2 regions of the Metabacillus sp. cB07 genome follow, and region 2 is predicted to be linked to the other one. Evidence: riboswitches for the same ligand, from Rfam matches in the RefSeq annotation. Region 2 holds a riboswitch; the other holds the start of a gene.

Region 1 (10,009 bases), 840 kb from region 2:
CTCCGATGCCGAGCAGGGTCAAATCCATTGCACCCATCGTGCGTTCAAGTGACTTTTGCTGACTTTGGGCAAGCAGGTCGGTAATTGATTTTTTTCGGAAAAGGGAATTCATACAGTATCCTCCAACAGTTGAGAATAACACTCTCACAAAAGTATATTGATATAATAACAAGTCCGCTCACCTTGCGAATCAGCTTATTTTCTTACGTTAACCAACTGGCCGGAAATTATGAATTCCTTCACGGAATGAGACACAAAAAATCCCGATTCAACAATGAACCGGGGTTTTTGATTTTCTATTAAAATTTCATCTGATAACGTTCAATTTCCCATAAATGTACGGTATTTCTGTATTCGTGCCATTCAGCCCTTTTATGAAGAAGAAATTGACGGAAAACGTGAGGCCCTAGAACCATTTTCGCAAGTGGGCCGTTTTCCAGCAAATCCAGTGCTGTCTCAAGGTTATCTGGAAGATGCTTGATGCCTTTTTCAAGCCGCTCTGATTCTGTCATGCTGAATATGTCATCATGCACAGCAGCCTTCGGGAATTCTGATAAGGCAATGCCTGCCATTCCGGCTTCAGCAATCGCGGCATAAGCAAGGTATGGATTAGCGCTTGGATCAGGATGCCTCACTTCAATGCGTGTTGCAGCCCCTCTTTTTGCCGGTATGCGAATTAAGGTTGAACGGTTTGAGGTTGACCAGGCAATATAGCAAGGAGCTTCAAAGCCAGGAACAAGCCGCTTGTACGAATTAACAATCGGGTTAGTGATGGCGGTCACTTCTTCAATATAGGTCAGTATGCCATTGATAAAGTAGTAGGCTTCATTTGAAAGCTGCATATCATCGTTTTCGTCGTAAAACGTATTTTCCCTATCCTTAAGCAGCGAGATGTTCACGTGCATGCCTGATCCGTTTATTCCTTGAACCGGTTTAGGCATAAAAGAAGCATGCAGATTAAATTGCTTTGCGACATTTTTAACAACCCATTTATAAGTCGTTGCATTATCGGCAGAAGTCAGGGCATCGTTAAAACGGAAGTTGATTTCATGCTGGCCGTTTGCTACTTCATGGTGTGAGGCTTCAATTTTGAAGCCCATTGCTTTTAACGTCCGGTAGATCTCAAGCCTCACTTTTTCACCTAAATCATGAGCGGGTTCGAAATAGCCTCCCAGATCATGCGGATTTGTTGTCGGATTTCCATTCTCGTCGGTTTTGAAAAGGAAGAATTCCAATTCAGGCCCGATGCTGATGGAATAACTGAGTGATTTTGCTCTTTTCATTGCCTGCTGCAGCACAAATCTCGGATCACCTTCATAAGGAGTCATATCCGGATTGTGAATGCTGCATAGAAACCTTGCTTCCGCATACTTTTCCTCAACTGACCAGGGAATGATGGCAAATGTGTTCAAATCAGGCTTTAAATATAGGTCGGACTGATTAATTGGACAGAAGCCCGTGATTGACGACCCGTCAAACATCATTTTACCTTCCACCGCCTCATCAATCTGATCAGCTGTAATGGTGACATGCTTTAAATTCCCTTCAAGATCAACAAACTGAAGGTGCAGCAATTCTACATGCTTTTCTGCTATTTCTGCCTTGATTTCACTTAACGTATCTAAAATGGTCAACATAAAAAACACCCCGATTTTTTAATTTTTGTCTGATAGTACGAACGGTTTTTGAAAAATCGAAGGATTATATTTTTGTTTCAGCAAGCGGGTTTTAGCCGGCTCTGAATGTTCACACCTTCCTCTCTCAAACAACGCATACGGAGTTAGCTGACGGATTCGGACGGTAAGAGTCGCCCGGCCGCTTGATGCTGCGGCTTCACCCCGGAAGATTGGGTCCCCCGTTCCTTTAGCGGATTCTGCGAATTAGGAAATAAATTGAGCCTATCATACGCCCGGGTAATTTTACTTGTAAAGCTCTGAAAAAGAGGAATAATTTAGAAATAAATCTATCCAGACTCTGTTTTTCTTTCGTTTTCTCTCTCATTCTCTCTTTTTTAATTTATTGTATATCTTTAGATTATTATTTATTATTCCTGAGAAGGGGGTTGAAATGGGGTAGAAACCAGTTAAATACAAAGAAAAAAAGAGTATGCGAGCTATGCATACTCCTTTTGAAATACAGTTTTTAGCCTTTTGATTCGAGAGAACGCTCTAAATCCTTATCTACCACAAAAACCTCAATCCGTTCCCCCATTTTGGTGCTGATGTCGCTGTGGCTGGACAGCACTTTGCAGCCGGTGCATCTTTCTACGATTTCCTCAAACTCTTTACTGTACATTTCACGCAGGACTTGTCTCATTTGTTTCACAAGCTTTCTGCCATTCTCGTTTTCAACAAGGTGTTTTTCTTCAACTGTGAGAACACCTTTGAACCTCGCGATCACCATATCATGGACAATGTATGTTCTGGTCTCCTGAGGACCGCGTCCAATTAAGTCTCTTTGAAGCTTAATAAAGGCTTCACTAAGTTCCATTTCTAATTTTTTTTTTGGCGACACAGCCATATGAATATACCCCCGGCAAACATGCTTTTGATTAACATTGCTGCTGCAGTTGCGCAGATCCACCGTCATACAATGACAAAATCTTATCTTGCTGGTGAGTGCGCTTTGCATACATTGACGAGTTTATCTTACTTACACACCCAGACCCTGTCAATAGCAAACTGTAAATGATAGGGAATAGTATGCTGGTAATATGCTGCAGCAATCGTTAAAAAAAAGACTTAAATTTTGTAATAACATGAGCAAATAAGAGTAATAGAGAGAATGAAAGGCGAAAGCAGTATAATTCACCTGATTTTCGGTGTATTTAATTGTTTACACGATCTCACCGCGGGAGTAAGATAATCACGTAATCACGAATTGCATAACGGCCTAGTCCCGAGATTCGGGAGCGGAGGAACCAATTTTTTGGGGTTAATTCTGCATTTGCAGGAAGGATGAGATCTTTCGCCATCCTACCCGTCAGCTAACTTCGTCGGCTAAAGCGAAGGAGGTCAAAAGACCGCCTTAACAGGAGTCTTTTTTTTACTGCCCTTTTTTAAGGCAGAGAAGAGGCCTGGGGACTGTAAAAGGTCTTTTTGATGCATGCAATTCATTCGAAAAAGGAAAAAACGGAAGACGGAACGCAAAGAGGGCTTCGGCTTGCTAGGCGTTAAGTAGACCAATGAGTACTTTTTCTCCAAAACAGCCATATGTAGATCAATCAGCTGTCTTATGGACATTCTGCTGATTTGATTGGATATGGATCTATTTGGGGGAAGGGTAAGCATTGGTCTCTTTTTTTTTACACTTGGGCTGCTTCATCCAATAGGGGTGGAGCCGGCAGGAGGAAAAAATACCGTTATATATGAATGTGCGGGGGATGACGATGAATCACACACTGGTTATAGGCAAGGGAGATTTATTCGGTTCTGTCGTAGAGAGTATAAGCGTGAATAGAAGATTTGCAGACGTCATGAACTATGAGCAGTATGCGTGTGAACTGTCGAACTCTAAAGATGGAAACACACGAATGGATAACCTGATCGAATTGGAAAAGAAGTTTTCAAATTATCGTTCTGTTTATGTTATATCGGATTCGATCAATGAAGGATTTGAATTAACAACCTTTTTCTCAGATCTGGGCACGATGCGGATTATCGTGATGACAGATGACAGCAGACACTATGACCTATATAAAAAACTGGGAGCACGATACGTGATTTTCAGCAAGCCTGGAACGTGCTCGTACTGGCTTGGCGAAATGAAGCAAGGTTAAAATACGAGAATGATTTAAGGAGGTGGATCTCTAAAAGAGATGTCAAATCAGAACTGAATACCTGGACGCTTAATTTCACAATGAAATCGGGGGAACCAATCTTCTGCGGCATACAGCCGCTTGGGGTGAATCCATCTGAAAAGGTGGCAGGGCAGCTCTCATAGCCCGAATCCGACAGCTAACCCCGAAAGCGCAGTGAGGGAAATCAAAATCGCAGGTGCTGCATGCTTTTTTAAGTGATGCCTAAAAACCGCGGAAGAGACCCTCTTCCGCGGTTTTTATTGATTTGAAAAGGAAGGGAACGTCATGGAAACGATGCTGATTTGCATTCCGAGCTATACGAGGCTTGGCTGCCTGGATGAGATTCTCCCGGAGAATTCATCTCTGTCATTTATTACCGGAGATTACAGTGTAGAAAGTCATTTGAGAACCAAAGGGTTTAAAACCATTTATTTTATTAAGCAACATGCACAGTACCTGATTATAAACGAGCCCATTTCACGAGTGCTTTTGCTCGAAGACAAAATAGCTGAGACCTGCCGGCTGATGGAAATACTCAAAGCGAGTGTCAGGGCGCCGATTACGGTGATTACAAAAAGAGCGAATTATCCGGCTAAGCTTTATGAATTGCTCGGCGCTCAGCATGTCATGTATTCAAGATTGGATAACGTAAAATTTCTGATTCAATAAGAACGGGGGATTTAAATGCTTGACAGTATCATGATTCTCTCATTTGCAGCTTTAACGCTGCTTATGTCAGGACTTGTAAAATGGTCTGAAAAGATTGTGACTGAAGGAAGGGAAGAAAAGTGACGATTGTTTTGCTCGGCGGAATCGCCGCCATCACGCTCTATTTGCTTTATGCATTGGTAAACCCTGAAAAATTTTAACTTGCGGAGGAAGAGACATTGAGTGTACTATCCATACTTTCCATTATCCTGACATTGGCGCTTGTCGTCCTGCTGGCAAAGCCTGCAGGCAACTACATTGCGCGTGCGTTTTCTTATGAAACAACGAAACTTGATGCTTTTTTTGGCCCTTTTGAACATGCGGTTTATAAACTAAGCGGAATCAAACAAACGAATCAAAGTTTCAGGCAATATGCTTCTGCTCTACTGATTTCAAATATTTTCATGATTTTTATCGTTTACCTAGTGTTTCGTTTTCAGGGTTCGCTTCCGCTGAATCCGAGCGGCATTGCCGGAATGGATCCGACACTTGCATTTAATACGGCCATCAGCTTTATGACCAATACAAATCTTCAGCATTACAGCGGAGAGAGCGGATTATCTTATCTTTCTCAGATGATCGGCATTACGTTTATGATGTTTGTCGCTCCTGCTACAGCATTTGCTGCAGCCATTGCATTAATAAGAGGACTTTCAGGCAACCCTCTTGGAAATTTCTTTGTAGATTTAATTCGTTCCATTACTCGTGTTCTTTTGCCGATAGCCTTTGTAACGGGTCTGGTATTTGTTTTTCTTGGTGTTCCTCAGACGCTGGATTCAAGTGTGACGGCAAAAACCGTAGAAGGCGCGGATCAGACGATCGCAATGGGCCCTGTTGCTTCTCTTTTATCCATTAAGGAAGTGGGCAACAACGGAGGAGGATTCTTCGGTGTCAACTCAGCCCATCCTTTTGAAAATCCTAACGGGATTAGCAACCTGCTGCAAATTCTTTTGATGCTGCTGATTCCGACAGCCCTTCCTTTCACGTATGGAAAAATGGTCGGAAACGCAAAGCAGGGCAGAATCCTATTTGCTGCAATGGCCATGATTTTCGTGGTCTTTCTTGGAACAGCTCTTTTATCTGAATATCAGGGTAACCCAAGATTGGCTGAAGCAGGCCTTGAGCAGGCATCAGGAAGCATGGAAGGCAAAGAGGTCCGCTTTGGTGCGGCACAATCTGCTCTTTATGCAATCGTGACAACAGCTTCTGAAACAGGAGCGGTTAATACCATGCATGATACGCTTTCTCCCATCACAGGGATGCTGGCCTTGTCGAATATGCTTTTGAATACGGTTTTCGGCGGGATTGGAGCTGGCTTTATGAATATCATCATGTACGCTGTCATCGCCGTTTTCTTATCTGGCCTGATGGTAGGGCGCACGCCAGAATTCCTTGGCAAGAAAATAGAAGGAAAAGAAATGAAACTGATCGCTGTTACCTTGCTGATTCATCCGTTTCTGATTCTGGGATCAACAGCCCTTGCGCTTTATACGCCGCTAGGATCTGACGGTATTTCAAATCCGGGATTCCATGGGCTTTCCCAAGTTCTTTATGAATACACATCTTCTGCAGCCAATAACGGCTCAGGCTTTGAAGGTCTTGGAGATGCCACTCCGTTCTGGAACATCTCAACAGGAATAGTCATGTTTATCGGCAGATACTTTGGCATCATTGCCATGCTTGCTGTTGGAGCATCATTAGCTTCTAAAAAGCTTGTGCCGGAAACAATCGGAACATTCCGTACAGATACTAGTTTGTTTGGCACCATATTTGTCGGAGCGGTATTTATTGTAGGGGCATTGACATTCTTCCCGGTACTGGTTTTAGGACCGGTCGCAGAGTTTTTAACTTTATAAACCTAATTGGAGGATCCGAAATGAGTAAGACATCATTAGCAACCGCAGTGAAGGCTGCTGAAAGGTATGATCAGATGGAAGATGCAAGACAGACAGAGCCGGAAGATCAGAAGCCGGAATGCAGAACGAAAGTGGATAAAGGGCTGATTGGAAACGCAATAAAGGCATCTTTTATTAAGCTTGATCCGCGAATCATGGTGAAAAATCCAATCATGTTTATTGTAGAAATTGGTTTCTTCCTGACATTGCTGCTCACTTTTGCACCTTCTGCTTTTGGATCTGCAGAAGTAAACGTGACGTTTAATTTAACGGTCTCACTGATTCTTTTGTTCACCGTGTTATTTGCTAACTTTGCTGAAGCTTTGGCAGAAGGACGGGGAATGGCTCAGGCAAACTCGCTGAAAAATTCCAAGAAAGAAATGACGGCCAATCGCCTGAAACCTAATGGAGAGATTGAAAAAATTGACTCCGCTTCGCTCCGCAAAGGAGATGTGGTTATTGTATCACAGGGAGAGTTTATTCCAGGGGACGGTGAGGTTATCTCCGGTCTTGCATCTGTTGATGAATCAGCCATTACAGGAGAATCTGCTCCTGTTATTAAGGAAGCAGGAGGGGACTTCAACTCCGTAACAGGAGGAACTAAGGTGGTCAGCGACGAGATTAAAGTGAGAATCACAAGTGATCCGGGAGAATCCTTCCTTGATAAAATGATTGCTCTTGTTGAGGGTGCACAGCGTCAGAAGACACCGAATGAAATTGCTCTGAATACGGTTTTAACTAGCTTGACACTCATTTTCATGATTGTCGTTGTAACACTTCCTTTTTATGCGGATTATCTCGGTTTTCAACTAGAAATACCTGTTCTGATTGCACTGCTGGTTTGCCTGATTCCCACGACAATCGGGGGATTGCTATCCGCGATTGGAATCGCCGGGATGGACCGGGTAACCCAGTTCAACGTCATTGCCATGTCTGGTAAAGCCGTTGAAGCTGCAGGTGATATAAACACCATCATTCTGGACAAAACAGGTACGATTACATTCGGAAACCGGATGGCAAGTGAGTTCATTCCTGTCGGCAATGCCCCGATGCAGGACCTTGCCCAATGGACAGCCATCAGTTCACTGGATGATGAAACACCTGAGGGAAGATCGGTTCTTGAGCTGTTAAAGAACAAGCAGCTTTCATATAGAACGGATCTTGCAGCTGGAGGAACGTTCATTGAGTTCAAAGCCGAAACCCGCATGAGCGGCATGGATTTGCCTGATGGGACGGTTGTAAGAAAAGGCGCGGTTGATGCCGTGAAGAAATGGGTTCTGTCACATGGAGGAGTCATCCCTGCTGATCTTGATAAAAAAACGGATGACATTTCCAAGGCCGGCGGTACGCCGCTTGCTGTAGCCATGAATAATCAGATCTTCGGATTAATTTATTTGAAAGATACGGTGAAGCCCGGAATGAAAGAGCGGTTTGACATGCTTCGCAGCATGGGGATCAAGACCGTTATGTGTACGGGAGATAATCCTCTCACAGCTGCCACAATCGCAAAAGAAGCAGGAGTTGACGAATTTATTGCAGAGTGCAAGCCTGAGGACAAAATCGAAGTCATTAAATATGAACAATCACAGGGCAAGCTTGTTGCCATGACGGGTGACGGTACAAATGATGCCCCTGCACTTGCACAGGCAGATGTAGGTCTTGCCATGAACAGCGGAACGGCCGCTGCCAAGGAAGCTGCGAATATGGTGGATCTGGATTCGAACCCGACGAAAATCATTGAAGTTGTCTCAATCGGAAAGCAGCTGCTGATGACACGCGGGGCACTGACAACCTTCAGTATCGCAAACGATATTGCCAAATATTTTGCCATCATACCAGCCGTGTTTATGCTCGCCATTCCGGAAATGAATATGCTGAATGTCATGAGACTTGATTCGCCAATCTCTGCGATCCTGTCAGCCTTGATTTTTAACGCAGTTATTATCCCGATTCTGATTCCTCTCGCAATGAAAGGTGTCAGCTATAAACCGATGAGTTCAAATGCCCTGCTCAGAAAAAATCTGCTGGTATACGGTTTCGGAGGAGTGCTGGTTCCTTTTATCGGCATTAAAATGATCGATCTCTGCCTTGCTCTATTTATATAAGAAGAAAAGAGGTTTATACAATGGAAGAAAAACAATCAATGATAGGGCCGATTATCAGAATGACCCTTGTGTTAATGGCCTTCTGCGGCCTGGTATATCCGGTTGCGGTAACAGGAATTGCCCAGGCGGCTGCTCCTCATAAGGCAGATGGAAGTTTAATTTATGATGAGAATGATAAGGTGATAGGTTCTGAGCTGATCGGACAGACTTTTACAGAAGAAGGCTATTTCCACGGAAGAGTCTCAAGCATTGAATACAACGGTGCAGGATCAGGCTCCAACAACTATGCACCATCCAATGAGGATATGCTGAACCGCACGAAGGAATCTATAATAGAGTGGAAAAAAAACAATCCTGAAACGAAAATCAGCGATGTACCGAATGACCTGCTGACAAATTCAGGCTCAGGTCTTGATCCGCACATTAGTCCAAAAGCAGCCTACGTGCAGCTCGATCGCGTTTCAGAAGCAACAGGAATTAACAAAGCTGAACTTGAAAAACTGATTGAAAAACATGTGCAGGGAAGGGAACTTGGACTGTTTGGGGAAGAAAGATTGAATGTTCTTAAATTGAATCTGGATTTGAGAACAATAACGAAACAATAAAAAGTCTATGTTGTTTTAGCATAGATTTTTAAAAATAGTGGAGCGAAAGGGAACGGATGCCACTGTAATATAATATTTATGCGAAAACAGCCATAATAATAGATTCGCCTCAGCTGCCGATTGCGCTGAGGCTGAATATTTGCAAACAGCTGACACGCTTATTTTAGAGGCGGTGAAAATATGACCGAAAACCATCCATATTTCAGGAGGAAAACCCCACAGGAGCTGCTTGATGAAATTGCAGAAATGAACCGGGGCAAACTGAAGCTTTATGTCGGAGCTGCCCCAGGGGTTGGAAAATCGTATAAAATGCTTCAGGATGCCCATGATTTAAAGCTTGAAGGAATTGATGCAGTTATTGGACTGATAGAGTGTCATGGAAGAAGAGAAACAGAGGATCTGGTAAAAGACCTTGAAGTTATCCCGCTAAAAGAGATGACGTATAAAGGAAGTATATTCAGAGAACTGCATGTGGAGGCCATTATTGAAAGAAAGCCGGCGGTTGTTATTATTGACGAGCTTGCCCACACCAATATACCAGGCTCTAAAAATCTTAAAAGGTATATGGATGTAGAAGAAATACTGGAAGCAGGCATCCATGTCATGTCCGCCGTCAATATTCAGCATCTGGAAAGTGTCCATGATATTGTTCAGCAAATTACGAGAGTAGCGGTGCGCGAACGCGTGCCTGATTTGTTTGTTCAAAGAGCAAGCGAAATCCAGCTGATTGATGTGACGCCTGAAACGCTGAGAAAAAGAATGTCAGAAGGTAAAATTTACGGCTCTGACAAGATTGAGCAAAGTCTCTCCCATTTCTTTACTGTTCCCAATCTTTCTGCTTTAAGGGAGCTCTCCCTTAGAGAAGTGGCGGACGATGTAGATGAAAAAATGGAGCAG
Region 2 (10,009 bases):
GTGCTGTAGCCAGGTTCATTGAAAAGCGCGGAGAAGGCATACATCATTTGGCTTTGGCGGTAGATGATATAAAAATGAGGATTCAAGAATTGAAAGAACACGGAATCAAAATGATAGATGAGACTCCAAGAAACGGTGCAGGCGGTGCCTCCATTGCTTTCCTGCATCCAAAGGCCGCAAATGGAGTGCTGGTTGAACTATGTGAAAAGAAGGGAGGAACGGTCTCATGAACATTGATATCTTTGAGAAGATTAACGAGCTGTATGACAAGAGACGGGAAGTTGAGATGGGCGGCGGAGATGAACGCATTGATAAGCAGCACGAAAAAGGCAAGCTGACTGCACGGGAGAGAATAGACCTTCTGGTGGATGAAGGAACGTTTGTTGAAATGAATCCCTTCATTGAGCATCGCTGCAACGATTTCGGGCTGAGCGGGAAAAAAGGGCCGGGGGACGGGGTTGTGACCGGCTACGGAAAAGTAAACGGCCGTCCGATTTATTTGTTCTCGCAGGACTTCACGGTCTTTGGCGGAGCCCTGGGCGAAATGCACGCCAAAAAGATTGCTGCAGTCATGGACCTTGCCGCAAAAAGCGGAACGCCGTTCGTCGGCCTGAATGACTCCGGAGGTGCGAGGATTCAGGAAGGTGTGGTATCATTAGATGGCTACGGGCAGATTTTTTACCGGAATACCATCTATTCAGGTGTCATTCCGCAGATATCTGTCATACTCGGCCCATGTGCAGGCGGAGCCGTATATTCTCCGGCCATCACCGATTTTGTTTTCATGGTTGAAAAAACAAGCCAGATGTTCATAACAGGACCTAAGGTTATTGAGACCGTGACAGGAGAAAAAATCAGCTCAGAGGATCTGGGCGGGGCCAAAGTACATAATACAATCAGCGGGAATGCCCATTTCTCCGGACAGACGGAGGAAGAAGTGCTTTCCCAGGTGCGAAAATTACTTACATATTTGCCGCAGAACAACCAGGAAAAAACGCCGGTTCTGCCGCATGAAGAAGAGTCTGACTACAGGCCGAACCTGACGGACTGCATTCCTTTTGATGCCCTTAGACCCTATGACGTCAGAGTGGTCATTGAGGAAGTCGCGGATGCAGGATCTTTTTACGAGGTTCAAAAAGACTTTGCCAAAAACATTGTTGTCGGGTTTGCGCGCATTAAGGGTGAAGTTGTGGGCCTTGTCTGCAATCAGCCGAAATATATGGCGGGCGGGCTTGATATCGATTCATCTGACAAAGCATCCAGATTCATCCGCTTCTGCGATTCATTCCAGATTCCGCTGATTACATTTGAAGATGTGACCGGCTTTTTCCCGGGAATTAAACAGGAGCACGGTGGAATTATCCGCCACGGGGCAAAAATCTTATATGCCTACTCAGAGGCAACGGTGCCAAAGCTTACGGTCATTCTCCGCAAAGCATACGGCGGAGCGTATGTGGCGCTGAACAGCAAGTCGATCGGAGCGGATCTGGTTTTTGCATGGCCGAATGCCGAGATTGCTGTTATGGGTCCTCAGGGTGCTGCGAATATTATTTTTGCCAGAGAAATTGAAAACAGCGAGAACCCGGAAGAAACGAGGGCAGCCAAAATCGAGGAGTACCGCGAAAAATTCGCCAATCCTTATGTGGCAGCAAGCCAGGGGATGGTCGATGACGTAATTGACCCCCGCGATACAAGAATAAAGCTTATTCAGGCGCTCGAGATGCTGCGCACAAAGCAGGAGCAGCGTCCTGCCAAAAAACATGGAAACATTCCGCTTTAAGCCTAGGAGGAAACAAAGATGATTAATCAAGAACGTTTAGTGAATGAGTTTTTAGAGCTTGTTCAAATTGATTCCGAAACAAAATTCGAAACAGAAATCGCCAAAGTCCTTACTGATAAGTTTGAAGCACTTGGCGTCCGCGTTGAAGAAGATGATACAACAAGTATTACTGGACACGGTGCAGGCAACCTGATCTGCACGCTGGATGCTGTACAGGACGGCATTGATCCGATTTATTTTACATCTCATATGGACACGGTCGTTCCGGGAAAAGGAATTAAACCTTCTATTAAAGACGGATACATTGTAACAGACGGTACAACGATTCTTGGGGCAGATGACAAAACAGGATTATCGGCTATGCTTGAGGCTGTTCGTGTGCTGAAAGAAAACAACATCGCCCACGGTAAGATTGAATTCATCATCACAGTTGGAGAAGAATCCGGTCTTGTAGGCGCAAAAGCATTGGACGGATCTAAAGTGACGGCTAAATTCGGATATGCCCTCGACAGTGACGGAAAAGTAGGAACCATTATCGTGGCTGCTCCGACACAGGCAAAAGTGAGAGCTTCTATTTTCGGCAAAACCGCTCACGCAGGTGTTGCACCTGAAAAGGGCATTTCTGCGATTACGATTGCTTCAAAAGCCATTGCGAAAATGCCGCTAGGAAGAATCGACCATGAAACAACAGCAAACATCGGCCGATTTGAAGGAGGCACGCAAACAAACATTGTGTGCGACCAAGTGAATATCCTGGCTGAAGCGAGATCACTCGTTCCTGAAAAAATGGAAGCCCAAACAGCTAAAATGAAAGAAGCATTCGAAAGTGCGGCAGCTGAAATGGGAGGCCGTGCAGAAGTTGAAATTGAAGTGATGTATCCTGGCTTTAAGTTTGGCGAAGGAGATCACGTTGTAGAAGTGGCAAAGCGCGCTGCAGCAAACATCGGCCGTACAAGCGAGCTTCAGACAAGCGGCGGCGGAAGCGATGCCAACGTGATTGCCGGCTTTGATATTCCGACTGTCAATCTTGCTGTCGGTTATGAAGACATCCACACGACAAATGAGAAGATGCCGATCGAAGAACTTGTCAAAACAGCTGAACTTGTGGTATCAATAATCAAAGAAGTAGCTAAAAGCGAATAAGAGAAAAGATGGCAGGCACATGGATTGTGTCTGCTGTTTTACATCATAGAAAGAGGTGCATATCATGGGAAGAAGAGAAAAGGCAACATTTGCAGGCGGCTGTTTTTGGTGCATGGTGAAGCCGTTCGACGAACAGCCGGGCATCATTGAAGTCGTTTCAGGCTACACAGGCGGAACACTCGAAAATCCGTCATATGAACAAATCAAAACAGGTGAAACAGGACACAGGGAAGCGGTCGAAATCACCTTTGATCCGGATGTTTTTTCCTATGACACCCTGCTTGAGCTCTATTGGCCGCAGATTGATCCGACAGATGACGGGGGCCAGTTCTTTGACCGCGGCAGCCAGTACCGCACAGCCATTTTCTATCACACAGAAGAGCAAAAGCTGAAGGCTGAAAAAACGAAGCAGGAAATTGACGCAAGCGGACGCTTTCAAAAGCCTGTCGTGACAGAGATCCTGCCTGCTGCTCCATTTTATCCGGCAGAAGAATACCATCAGAAATTCTACGCAAAAAACCCTGAAAAATACAAACAGGAACGCGAAGAATCCGGAAGAGAAGAATTTATCCGGAATAACTGGAAGAAATAAAGCAAGCAAGCCCTCTGTTCATTTGGACGGAAGGCTTTTTCGATGTTCGGCTCTGTGTTTGTATTGGACCTGCAATGGGTATTTTCCATATTAAGGAGAGTGATTACAATGAATACATTTAATGAAAGTGCCATTGCCTCATACGTGAAAACAAGAGCCGAAGAAAACTGCAAACTCCTCCAGGAGAACATGGAAGAGCTCGAAAGAGGAAAAATCCTCGGCAGAATGGAAGCCTACAATGAATTTCTGGAGCGGTTTGGATTTGATAAAGTAGAGTGCAAGTAATCAGGGTCAAGCGGAGCACATCATTCTTGTAAGGGATGGTGTGTTTTTGTATTCGTGGAAGGAAGCTTGCGGCTAGCAGCATTAGAGAGTCATTTAAAGAGTGAATCGTACCCTCGGAAACTGAGAAACGATGTGAGAGGGTAAGCAAAGCGGCGAATCGTACCCTCGGATACCGAAAAACAATGGGTGGAGGGTAAGCAAAGCTGTGAATCGTACCCTCGGATACCGAAAAACGATGGGTGGAGGGTAAGCAAAGTGGTGAATCGTACCCTCGGATACCGAAAAACGATGGGTGGAGGGTAAGCAAAGTGGTGAATCGTACCCTCGGATACCGAAAAACAATGGGTGGAGGGTAAGCAAAGCTGTGAATCGTACCCTCGGAAACCGAGAAACGATGTGGGAGGGTAAGCAAAGCAGTGAATCGTACCCCCGCAAACCGAGAAACGATGTGGGAGGGTAAGCAAATGTACGAATCGTACCCTCGCAAACCGAGGAACGATATGCGAGGGTAAGGAAAAACTCAATCTGTAGGGAACATGAATAAAATCATGAGGAGCATAACATGAAACATTTTTTTCTGGGGTTTTTAATTTCAGGGTTTGGATCATTTATCCTTATTGTACTGGGGCTGGCACTCTTTGCAGAACTTTATCCTAACGAGGACCCGTCCGTAGGTGCCGGAGTCGGATTTGCAATAGCATTCGGATTTGTGTTTTCTGCACCGGTTGCTGCCATGATCGGGATTGTTGGAGGAGTGCTTACATACGTATTCAAGAAGTATAAGAAGAACTAAAAAACCCCCGGACCATTTTCCGGGGGCTCTTCCTGTTTATGCACTTGCTTTCATGACTTCATTCGCTTTAATCCGGTTGTACTGGCCTTCGGATTTTGACATCACGATGGCAGCGAGGGTATTGCCGACAAGGTTAACGACCGTGCGGGCCATATCCATGATGCGGTCCACTCCTGCAATGAAGGCAAGTCCTTCCGCCGGAATACCGATTGTTCCGAGAGTGGCAAGCAGAACAACGAAGGATGTTCCAGGAACGGCAGCCATCCCTTTAGACGTAACCATCAAGACTAAAATCAGTGTCAATTGCTGAACGATTGTCAGTTCGATGCCGTAAACCTGTGCAAGGAACAAGGCAGCAATCGCTTGATAGAGTACGGATCCGTCAAGGTTAAACGTGTATCCGATAGGAACGACAAAGGACACAATTCCCTTAGGGCATCCCATCTTTTCAAGCTTTTCCATGATTCGGGGCAGGACCGTTTCTGAGCTTGATGTACTGAACGCAAGCAGCAGCTCGTCCTTAATGTAGCGAAGCAGAGAAAAGATATTGACGCCTGCCCATTTGGCAACTGCTCCCAATACTACAATCAGGAAGAAAATCAGGGCAGCGTATACTAATACAACCAATTTTCCAAGAGAAAGCAATGAATCAATTCCAAATTTTGAAACGGTTACTCCGATCAGGGCGAATACGCCGAGAGGAGCCACTTTCATTACAAGGTTGACGACGTGGAACATCGCGTGAGAAACACCGTCAAAGAACTGAAGGACCGGCTTTCCACGTTCTCCGATGGCTGCTACGCCGAGTCCGAAGAGGACGGAGAAAAAGATGATGGCAAGCATATCGCCTTCTACGACAGATTTAAAGAAGTTCGTCGGAACAATATGAAGAAACGTTTCGGCAACCGATTTTTCACTTTGCTCTTCAGATGTATCGACATACTGCTGGATATCTGTTTTTTGGGCAGATTCAAGGTCAACTCCTTGCCCCGGCTGAAAGACGTTTGCAAGCAATACGCCGAGGACAATCGCAACAGTTGTAATGATTTCAAAATAAAGAATGGTTTTTCCGCCGAGTCTTCCAACGTGTTTTCCATTCCCAGCACCTGCAACTCCAACGATCAGGCTAGAGATAACAATCGGAATGACAATCATTTTGATCAAACGCAAAAACAAATCTCCAAGCGGCTGCAAAACTGCGGCAACTCGGGGGTCATTAAACCAGACAACACCTACTAAAATACCTAAAGTCAAACCAATAAAAATTTGGGAAGCCAGTCCCAAACGAATTTTTTTCATAGAAGAACCTCCTCTGAGATGTAAGAATTCTGAAAAAACAAAAAAAGACCAATCTAAAGTAAGAAAGGTCTTTAATACACAATTAAAGTCTTTCTCCCAATAAAGCATACGAGGTTAACTGTCGGATTCGGGATTGAGAGTTCCCTTCCATTTACGGATTCACCCCAAGGTAAGAGCCTTACCAAATGCATGATTCCCCCGCTCTGAAAAGATTAAGCTTGTTATGAAATTTGACGGACAATAAAAACACACAAGATATAATTTACTTGTGATAAGGGGAGTCTGTCAATTGTTTTATAAAAAGTAAGAAAGGATCAAATTTTTGCGCTTTTCTAATTCCGTCCCCATCATTAGCGGTTCATCTGCTGACTGTGATAAAATTGAGGCACTATAACAGTTTGGAAAGAAGTTGAACGGCATGAAGCAGCAGAGCGGTCCAAGGGTCATTCTCCATGTGGATATGAACAGTTTTTACGCATCTGTTGAGATGGCGTTTGAGCCTGACCTGAGGGGAAAGCCGCTCGCCATCGCCGGCAATGTGGAAGAGCGGAAGGGTATTGTTGTGACGTGCAGCTATGAGGCCAGGGCCAGAGGCGTGAAAACAACGATGCCGTTGTGGCAGGCGAAGCGCCATTGTCCTGAACTGATTGTCAGGAAACCGAATTTTGACCGGTACCGGAAGGCATCAAGAGCGATGTTTGACCTGTTAAGAGAATTTACGGATCTTGTTGAGCCTGTCTCTATTGATGAGGGATATATGGACTTGACGGAATATCTGAAGGAAGGCAATCCCCTTCAAGTGGCAAAAACGATTCAGCAGCGCTTGCTTGAAGAGCTCCTTCTGCCTTCAAGTATAGGAATTGCCCCAAATAAATTCCTTGCCAAAATGGCTTCCAATATGAAAAAGCCCCTTGGCATCACCGTCCTAAGAAAAAGGGAGCTTCATGAGACACTGTGGCCGCTTCCAGCAGGCGAGATGCACGGAGTGGGGGAAAAAACGGCAGAAAAACTTCTCACCATCGGCGTCAAAACAATCAAAGATCTGGCTGAAGCCGATCCGATTTCATTGAAACAGCTCCTGGGCATAAACGGTGAACGGCTGAAAAAACGGGCAAAAGGCATAGACAGCAGAGAAGTCAATCCGGACAGCATCAATGATTTTAAGAGCATAGGGAATTCTACCACTCTCTCCAAAGATTCAAGCGATGTGCGCGTCCTTTATGATACTTTGAACCGCCTCTCTCAGTCAGTCAGCATGCGGATGAAGCGGAAAGAGGTGCTCGGAACAAAAATCTTTATTACGATCCGCTACTCAGACCGGAGCACATTTACCCGCAGCCGGACAGTCAATAACCCGCTTGGTGAAAAAGAAGAGCTGTACACTCACGCCAAAGAGATTTTTGACAGGCACTGGACAGGAGAGCCGGTACGGTTGCTCGGGGTGACGTGCCAGGACCTTGTCCCAAAAGGAGATGCCTATAAACAGCTGGATCTGTTTTCTTTTCAGGAGGATGCAAAAAAAGAGCCGCTTTTTAAAACGATTGAAGACATCCAGAAAAAATTTGGCGAAAGTATCATTAAACGCGGGATGAAAGCGGTCCGCCTGGAGGATGATAAAACAAGCGGGACAAGTTTCAATAAAGATTTTTTAAGGGAATGAGACAAGGCGCTTTCCTTGATAAAAGCAAGGACACTGTGTTATTTTACAGAAGGAATGCATATTCATGCGCACAACGATATTTGGGACAGAAAGGGAGTAAAAACATGTCTAAACAGCAAATTGGCGTTATCGGTTTGGCCGTCATGGGCAAAAACCTCGCTCTTAATATAGAAAGCCGCGGCTATTCGGTGGCCGTTTATAACCGCTCTTCAGATAAAACAGAAGAAATGCTGAAAGAACACAGCGGCAAGAACCTGACAGGTACATACAGCATTGAAGAGTTTGTTCAGTCTCTTGAAACACCGCGCAAAATTCTTCTTATGGTAAAAGCCGGTTTTGCAACAGATGCAACGATCGAACAGCTTCTTCCTCATCTTGATAAAGGCGATATTCTGATCGACGGAGGAAATACGCTTTACACAGATACACAGCGCAGAAACAAAGAGCTTGCCGAAAGCGGCATTCACTTTATCGGCACAGGCGTTTCAGGCGGAGAAGAAGGAGCCCTAAAAGGACCTTCCATCATGCCTGGAGGACAAAAGGAAGCATTTGAACTTGTGAAGCCGATTTTCGAAGCGATTTCTGCAAAAGTGGACGGAGATCCATGTACAACTTACATCGGTCCGGACGGTGCGGGCCACTATGTGAAAATGGTTCACAACGGCATAGAGTACGGCGATATGCAGCTGATTTCAGAAGCGTATTTCATTCTGAAAAATGTTCTTGGTCTATCTGCACAGGAACTCCACGAAGTATTTGCCGAGTGGAATAAAGGTGAGCTTGACAGCTATCTGATTGAAATCACGGCTGACATTTTCACAAAAACAGATGATGAAACAGGCAAGCCGCTTGTTGATATGATTCTGGATACAGCAGGACAAAAAGGAACTGGAAAATGGACAAGCAAAAGTGCCCTTGATTTAGGTGTTCCGCTTCCGATTATTACGGAATCCGTGTTTGCCCGCTTCATCTCTGCCATGAAAGATGAGCGTGTAAAAGCGAGCGGCATTCTCTCAGGCCCTTCTGTGACACCATATGAAGGCGATAAAAAAGAACTGATCGAAGTTGTACGAAAAGCGCTTTACATGAGCAAAATTTGTTCTTATGCACAAGGTTTTGCCCAAATGAGAGCAGCTTCTGAGGAATACAACTGGGATCTTCAGTACGGCGACATCGCGATGATTTTCAGAGGCGGATGCATCATCCGTGCAGCCTTCCTTCAAAAAATCAAAGATGCGTATGACCGTGACGGCGAGCTTGCAAATCTTCTGCTTGATCCATACTTCAAAGAGATTGCAGAAAGCTACCAGGGAGCTCTTCGCAAAGTGCTGACAGTTGCCATAGAGCAAGGGGTTCCGGTACCAAGCTTCTCAGCTGCCCTATCTTATTACGACAGCTACCGCACGGCTACATTGCCTGCAAACCTGATTCAGGCGCAGCGCGACTATTTCGGAGCGCACACTTATCAGCGTACAGATAAAGAAGGCATTTTCCATACAGAATGGATGTCTAAGTAAAAGCAGAACACGGAGCCTTGTGCTCCGTGTTTTTTGCCGTTTCTAAACCGCAGAATCGGGGTAAAATGTAACGGATAAGAAAAGAACGGGGTGATGTGATGCTTTATTTACTGGCGATTATACTGCCGCCTGTTGCCGTGCTGTTTGTCGGCAGACCGTTTCAGGCGCTGCTTAACCTGATTTTGACGCTCATTTTTTATCTTCCGGGAGCCATTCACGCCGTGCTTGTGGTGAAGGATGCAAAAGATGAGAAGCGTATGAAGAAGTACGGAGTGAGGTAACTTAAAAAAGATGCTGACTCTGAAGGAAATTAGCCCGCCTCTAGAGAAATAGAGGGACGGGCTTTATTTATTGTATTTTTTATAAGGGTGTAGCAAAAGGCAGCTGAACATGGTATGATAATACAGAACAAATGTTCTTATTAAATTTATGACGATGAGGTGTAACATGATCACATCAGTAAATCCTTACATTGTAACAAATGGAAATGGTCAAGAGGCAGTGAAGTTTTATGTAGATGCATTAAATGCTGAACTTGTTTCGATTCAAACATTCGGGGAAATGCCGGAGGATCCGAATCATCCTATTCCCGCTGATGCAAAGGACCGTGTGATGAATGCACAGTTTAAAACAGGCGATACCCTCATGATGCTGTCAGATACATTTCCCGGAATGCCTTATACTCTCGGTTCGCAGCTTTCTATTGCGATTCATATTGATTCAGCAGACGCAGCGAAAAATGTATTTGAAAAACTCTCTGCAGGCGGAAATGTCACAATGCCTCTTCAGGAAACATTCTGGAGTCCTGCATACGGTCAGGTTAAAGACAAATATGGTGTTGAATGGCAAGTATCTGCTGTTAAAGAAAACGAATAATAAGCTTAAAAGAGACCTCTTCTTGTTAAGAAGGGGTTTTCGTCTTTTTAAAGGGCAGGTCGAA

Evidence for each region. Region 2 has a riboswitch for cyclic di-AMP ahead of JOJ89_RS13910 (glutamate/proton symporter GltT). Riboswitches for the same ligand answer to the same signal wherever they lie in the genome.
Region 1: it holds a riboswitch for cyclic di-AMP, as region 2 does, so the genes downstream of both, JOJ89_RS18195 (hypothetical protein) here and JOJ89_RS13910 (glutamate/proton symporter GltT) in region 2, are expected to answer to the same signal.

Annotation. Positions count from the first base shown of each region.
Region 1 is NZ_CP069296.1:3,541,430-3,551,438, reverse strand. It holds gene bcaP (branched-chain amino acid transporter BcaP) at 1-112, opposite strand, end outside; gene glnA (type I glutamate--ammonia ligase) at 300-1,637, opposite strand; cyclic di-AMP (ydaO/yuaA leader) riboswitch at 1,754-1,888, opposite strand; gene JOJ89_RS18205 (Na-translocating system protein MpsC family protein) at 2,143-2,520, opposite strand; cyclic di-AMP (ydaO/yuaA leader) riboswitch at 2,880-3,016, shown strand; gene JOJ89_RS18200 (hypothetical protein) at 3,389-3,778, shown strand; cyclic di-AMP (ydaO/yuaA leader) riboswitch at 3,835-3,985, shown strand; gene JOJ89_RS18195 (hypothetical protein) at 4,085-4,468, shown strand; gene JOJ89_RS21405 (potassium-transporting ATPase subunit F) at 4,588-4,668, shown strand; gene kdpA (potassium-transporting ATPase subunit KdpA) at 4,687-6,363, shown strand; gene kdpB (potassium-transporting ATPase subunit KdpB) at 6,438-8,507, shown strand; gene kdpC (potassium-transporting ATPase subunit KdpC) at 8,528-9,112, shown strand; gene kdpDN (KdpD-like non-kinase potassium sensor) at 9,293-10,009, shown strand, end outside.
Region 2 is NZ_CP069296.1:2,705,177-2,715,185, reverse strand. It holds gene mce (methylmalonyl-CoA epimerase) at 1-230, shown strand, start outside; gene JOJ89_RS13935 (acyl-CoA carboxylase subunit beta) at 233-1,780, shown strand; gene JOJ89_RS13930 (M20/M25/M40 family metallo-hydrolase) at 1,799-2,923, shown strand; gene msrA (peptide-methionine (S)-S-oxide reductase MsrA) at 2,988-3,515, shown strand; gene JOJ89_RS13920 (hypothetical protein) at 3,624-3,800, shown strand; gene JOJ89_RS13915 (hypothetical protein) at 4,363-4,593, shown strand; gene JOJ89_RS13910 (glutamate/proton symporter GltT) at 4,630-5,892, opposite strand; cyclic di-AMP (ydaO/yuaA leader) riboswitch at 5,981-6,121, opposite strand; gene JOJ89_RS13905 (DNA polymerase IV) at 6,311-7,552, shown strand; gene gndA (NADP-dependent phosphogluconate dehydrogenase) at 7,657-9,069, shown strand; gene JOJ89_RS13895 (YqaE/Pmp3 family membrane protein) at 9,168-9,350, shown strand; gene JOJ89_RS13890 (VOC family protein) at 9,517-9,945, shown strand.